Regions from separate parts of the Klebsiella sp. Sb-30 genome, predicted to be linked through region 2. Evidence: predicted binding sites of a transcription regulator. Region 2 holds the regulator's gene; the other holds the start of a gene.
What was found. Region 2 encodes CRP, which controls carbon source genes, mostly activating them, when cyclic AMP is high. Its sites were predicted from a motif close to ATGTGANNNNNNTCACAT; they were not measured.
Positions count from the first base shown of each region.

Region 1: a site for CRP is predicted at 1,765-1,782, ahead of rbsD (D-ribose pyranase). Genes of this name have one in related genera too.

Region 1 is NZ_CM172749.1:5,341,703-5,344,855, reverse strand. It holds gene kup (low affinity potassium transporter Kup) at 1-1,683, shown strand, start outside; gene rbsD (D-ribose pyranase) at 1,869-2,288, shown strand; gene rbsA (ribose ABC transporter ATP-binding protein RbsA) at 2,299-3,153, shown strand, end outside.
Region 2 is NZ_CM172749.1:436,266-439,418, forward strand. It holds gene AC236I_RS01965 (YccS/YhfK family putative transporter) at 1-1,355, opposite strand, end outside; gene crp (cAMP-activated global transcriptional regulator CRP) at 1,408-2,040, opposite strand; gene AC236I_RS01975 (OsmC family protein) at 2,347-2,751, shown strand; gene AC236I_RS01980 (phosphoribulokinase) at 2,832-3,153, opposite strand, start outside.

The DNA of each region.
Region 1 (3,153 bases), 480 kb from region 2:
ACCGTATCACTCAAATATATCACCTTCGTCATGCGCGCAGATAACGCCGGTGAAGGGGGGATCCTGACGCTGATGTCGCTGGCGGGCCGCAATACGTCCGCGCGAATGACGTCGGTTCTGGTTATTCTTGGCCTGATCGGCGGCAGCTTCTTCTATGGCGAAGTGGTGATTACGCCAGCGATTTCGGTGATGTCGGCTATTGAAGGGCTGGAAATTATCGCCCCTAATCTGGATACCTGGATTGTCCCCATCTCCATTATCGTGCTGACGCTGCTGTTTGCTATCCAGAAGCACGGCACCAGTATGGTCGGCAAGCTGTTCGCGCCGATTATGCTGATTTGGTTCCTGCTGCTGGCGGTGCTGGGCGCGCGCAGCATTATCGCCAACCCGGAAGTGCTGCAGGCGCTAAACCCTTACTGGGCGGTTCATTTCTTCCTTGAATATAAAACCGTCTCTTTTGTTGCGCTGGGCGCGGTGGTGCTGTCCATTACCGGTGTTGAAGCGCTGTATGCGGATATGGGGCACTTTGGCAAACTTCCGATTCGCCTGGCCTGGTTCTCGGTGGTGCTGCCCTCGCTGGTGCTGAACTACTTCGGTCAGGGAGCGCTGCTGTTGCAGCACCCGGAGGCGATCAAAAACCCCTTCTTCCTGCTGGCCCCTGAATGGGCGCTGATTCCGATGCTGATCATTGCGGCGCTGGCGACGGTTATCGCCTCGCAGGCGGTAATTTCCGGCGTCTTCTCGCTGACTCGCCAGGCGGTTCGTCTGGGATATCTGTCGCCGATGCGGATTATTCATACCTCGGAAATGGAGTCCGGACAGATCTATATTCCGTTCATCAACTGGCTGCTGTATGTCTCGGTGGTGATCGTGATTATCAACTTCGAGCACTCTTCGAACCTGGCGGCGGCATACGGGATCGCGGTAACGGGAACCATGGTGTTGACCACGATTCTCTTCACTACGGTCGCGCGTAAAAACTGGCGCTGGAATAAGTTCGTTGTCGCGCTGCTCCTTATCGCCTTTATGAGCATTGATTTTCCGCTGTTCTCGGCCAACCTCGATAAGATTGTTTCCGGCGGCTGGCTGCCGTTAACCCTGGGTCTGGTGATGTTCACCGTGATGACGACCTGGAAAAGCGAGCGTTTCCGTCTGCTGCGTCGGATGCATGAACACGGTAACTCTCTGGAAGCGATGATCTCTTCCCTGGAGAAATCACCGCCGGTTCGCGTGCCGGGGACTGCCGTATATATGTCCCGTGCGCTGAACGTGATTCCGTTTGCCCTGCTGCATAACCTGAAGCACAACAAGGTGCTGCATGAACGCGTGATTCTGCTGACGCTGCGTACTGAAGATGCGCCTTATGTGCATAACGTCCGCCGGGTGCAGATTGAGCAAATCTCACCGTCGTTCTGGCGCGTGGTGGCCAGCTACGGCTGGCGCGAAACGCCAAACGTGGAAGAGGTGTTCCACCGCTGCGGGCTGGAAGGCCTGAGCTGTCGGATGATGGAAACCTCCTTCTTTATGTCGCATGAATCGCTGATTATCGGCAAACGGCCATGGTATCTGCGTTTGCGCGGAAAACTGTACCTCCTGCTGCAGCGTAACGCCCTGAGGGCGCCGGACCAGTTTGAAATCCCGCCAAACCGGGTGATTGAACTCGGTACCCAGGTCGAAATCTGATGCTCTGAAGCCCTTCCACGTGAAGGGCTTTTTTTGGTTTTTTGCCCCGCTTCACTTTTCCTTCCCGGCGTTTGCGAAACGTTTCGATGGCGATCACATTTCTCTCTTCTGGTGATGGTTTTTCGCGCGTGTATTGACAATACTTGCGACAGCGAAACGTTTCGCTAATGGAGCAAAAGAGAAAAATGAAAAAAGGCACCGTACTTAACGCTGATATTTCTTCGGTTATCTCCCACCTGGGTCATACCGATACGCTGGTGGTCTGCGATGCCGGTTTACCGGTTCCCCGCAGCAGCGCGCGCATCGATATGGCATTAACCCAGGGCGTTCCCTCCTTTATGCAGGTTCTGGAGGTGGTGACGGCGGAAATGCAGGTTGAGGCGGCGATCCTGGCGGAAGAGATAAAAACTCATAATCCGCAGCTCCATGCGACGTTGCTCACTCACCTTGAGCTGCTGCAGCAACACCAGGGAAACACCATTGAAATTCGTTACACCAGTCATGAGCAGTTTAAAAAACAAACCGCAGATAGTCAGGCGGTGATTCGCAGCGGGGAGTGTTCCCCGTATGCGAACGTTATTCTCTGTGCCGGCGTGACGTTCTGAGGTCGCCGATATGGAAGCCTTATTGCAATTAAAAGGGATCGATAAAGCGTTCCCTGGCGTTAAGGCGCTCTCCGGCGCCTCGCTCAATGTCTATGCTGGCCGCGTGATGGCGCTGGTCGGCGAAAACGGCGCCGGCAAATCCACCATGATGAAGGTGCTGACCGGGATCTATACCCGCGATGCCGGCTCGCTGTTGTGGCTCGGCAAAGAGATCACCTTCAACGGACCGAAATCCTCCCAGGAAGCCGGTATCGGCATTATTCACCAGGAACTCAATCTGATCCCACAGCTGACGATCGCGGAAAACATTTTCCTCGGTCGTGAGTTCGTGAACCGGTTTGGCAAAATCGACTGGAAAACAATGTATGCCGAAGCCGACAAACTGCTGGCAAAGCTGAATTTACGCTTTAACAGCCAGAAGCTGGTGGGCGATCTGTCGATTGGCGATCAGCAGATGGTTGAAATCGCCAAGGTGCTGAGCTTTGAGTCGAAGGTCATCATTATGGATGAACCAACGGACGCATTGACCGATACCGAAACGGAATCTCTGTTCCGCGTCATCCGCGAGCTGAAAGCGCAGGGGCGCGGAATTGTCTATATCTCTCACCGTATGAAAGAGATCTTCGAGATTTGCGATGATGTGACGGTCTTTCGCGACGGGCAGTTTATCGCCGAGCGCGAGGTAGCCAGTCTGAATGAAGATCTGCTGATCGAAATGATGGTTGGCCGCAAGCTGGAAGATCAGTACCCGCACCTGGATAAAGCGCCCGGTACGGTTCGTCTGAAGGTGGACAATCTGTGCGGACCGGGCGTTGAAAATGTGACCTTTTCCCTTCGTCAGGGCGAAATTCTCGGCGTCGCCGGG
Region 2 (3,153 bases):
ATCAGGTAGCTCAGCAGCGTGACGAGCAGCATCGCGGAGAGCGTATAACCCTCCGGGACATGGAAGTGCAACGCCAGTCCGGCGATGGCCAGACCGGCAAGCGTACCTGCCGCCCGATGGACGATACGTACCCGCGTCGCGCCGTAGCCGTTTTGGGTTACAAAAAGCACCGTCATCAGGATCCAGTAAGGCTTGGGAAGGTTCAGGGCACTTCCCATCAGGCTCGCGGCCGTTAACATCACGCAGATACGCGCAGCGTTACGTAACGCCGGTGATTTTAACGAGAGATAGTTTTTTAGCGCGGGCAGCAGCGGCAGACGGCGCTCTTTATCCGCCATCAGGTTGCGAGCGTACAGCGGGCGCTGGGTACGCAGCACCCGGGCTATTCGGCTGAAGTGCCAGGCGCAGAACTGCCCTACCGGGTTGTCCGGATGCTGCCAGGCAATTTTCTCCAGCGCGCCGATCTGCTTATCCATGTTAAAGCGCCGCGGATAGCGGTGGTACAGGATGTCATCGGCCAGCACCCGCAGGCGAGCGGCAACGGTTTGCGCGTTCCAGCGGATCACCGCCTCGGCATGGCTGCGTTCTACCAGTTTTTGTACTTCTTCGGGTTGGTGCAGGCTGACGGAGATATGTTCCTGCAAATCCAGCGCCATCTGAAACGCCCGCAGCAGGCGCTTGTGGTCATTGCGCTGGTTCGCCGCCAGCATATGCATCTGCTGGTAGCATTGGGTGATCAGGTCCACCACCTTCTGCTGGCGCGTGAGCAGCGGCGGCAGTGAAGTGGTGGGATCGATATGCTGGGTCAGCAGGCTGTATTTGGCTTCGCAGTAGTTAGCCAGCTCGCGATAGAGCAGGCTCAGCGATTCGCGCAGCGGCTGCTCGCGCCATAGCCAAAACCAGAACCAGTTAAACAGACCGTACCACAGCGTCCCGAGGGCGTAGATCAGCAGTGGCTCCCAGACGGGCATGTTTCCGGCAAGGCTCAGGGTAAAGATCGCGGCAATCAACGAAGCGGGCAGAAGCCTGGCGTGCAGAGAGCTGATCTCCGCCGTCACGCCGAGCAGCAGCGCCAGGCCGCTGAGAATCAAAGGTAGCGGGATCGCCTGCTGAAGCAGAAGCTGGACGACCAGACTGCAGCCGGCGAACAGCGAACCGCCAATAATCAAGCGTTTAAAAAAACGTTTGTGCGGCGTATCCAGACCGGCGACGTTACAGCAGGCGGGCACCAGCGAGAACAGCAGACCTTGCTGTAAATGACCGAGGAGGAGGCCGATTGCGACAGGCAAACACAACACCAGCGTTTGCCGCAGTGCATAGTTGACTTCCGGGTGGTAAATCAGCCTGCGCCACATAGAGGGAAAACAAAAACGGCGTATTGCGCAAGCAATACGCCGTTTTATCGACTTAACGCGTACCGTATACGACGATAGTTTTACCGTGTGCGGAGATCAGGTTCTGATCTTCCAGCATCTTCAGGATACGGCCAACGGTTTCGCGGGAACAGCCAACAATCTGACCAATTTCCTGACGGGTAATTTTAATTTGCATACCATCAGGGTGGGTCATCGCATCCGGCTGTTTTGCCAGGTTCAACAGCGTCTGAGCGATGCGCCCGGTGACGTCGAGGAAGGCAAGGTTACCCACTTTTTCTGAGGTCACCTGCAGACGGCGAGCCATCTGCGACGACAAGCGCATCAGGATATCCGGGTTAACCTGAATGAGCTGACGGAATTTTTTGTAGGAGATTTCGGCCACTTCACATGCGGTTTTCGCACGTACCCAGGCGCTACGCTCCTGGCCTTCTTCAAACAAGCCTAATTCACCGATGAAATCGCCCTGGTTGAGGTAAGAGAGGATCATCTCTTTACCTTCTTCATCCTTGATGAGCACAGCCACAGAGCCTTTGACGATGTAGTACAACGTTTCTGCTTTTTCACCCTGGTGGATCAGCGTGCTTTTAGATGGGTACTTATGAATGTGGCAATGAGACAAGAACCATTCGAGGGTAGGGTCTGTTTGCGGTTTGCCAAGCACCATGCGCGGTTATCCTCTGTTATAAGCTATCTCCGGGTGCCGACACTACACGGCATCCGGGCATGCAATCGTATTGTTTCCCTATGCCTGGGAAACGGGCTGGTGATTTTTCTTCAGCCTGTAATGTGAACTCCTCTGCATACATGCAGTACATCAATGTAATACTGTAGCATCCCGACTGTTTTAGCATAGCTTTTGCCGCATGTCTCCTGGTGTCTCGCTTCAGCATGATGCAGGTCGCCTTCCGTTGCGAGAATTGTTATGTACGCGTAATCTGTCAGGAAAATTGCAACCTTGGAGTTAAATTTTATGCAAGCTCGTGTGAAATGGGTTGAAGGGTTAACCTTCATCGGAGAGTCGGCGTCAGGTCACCAGATTCTGATGGACGGCAACTCCGGAGATAAAGCGCCAAGCCCAATGGAGATGGTGCTGATGGCGGCGGGCGGATGCAGCGCGATCGATGTCGTGTCTATTTTGCAGAAAGGTCGTCACAACGTGACTAACTGTGAAGTCAAGCTGACGTCTGAACGTCGGGAAGAGGCGCCGCGTCTGTTTACCCATATCAACATGCATTTTATTGTCACCGGCAAGGAGCTGAAAGATGCGGCCGTCTCCCGTGCGGTGGATCTGTCGGCGGAGAAATACTGCTCGGTGGCGCTGATGCTGCAAAAAGCGGTGAACATCACCCATTCGTTTGAGGTGGTAGAGGCGTAATGCCAGATACCCGGTGGCGCGATGCTTACCGGGTTGACACCGTCTTGCAGGCCGGCGCAAGCGTAGCGCCGGCCGCGAATTTAAATTGCTTTACCTTCCATCAAACGCTCCACCAGCGGCGTCATGATGAGCTCCATCGCCAGCCCCATTTTCCCGCCAGGCACCACCAGCGTATTGATATGCGAGATAAACGAGCCCTGTAGCATCGCCAGCAGCCAGGGAAAATCGATATCCGGTAGGTTGCGGAAGTGGATCACTACAAAGCTTTCATCCAATGACGGAATGCCCTTCGCCGCAAACGGGTTGGAGGTGTCGACAGTGGGGACGCGCTGGAAGTTGATATGGGTGCGCGAAAACTGCGGTGTGATGAAGTTGATATAGTCTTCCATTGAACGGACCACG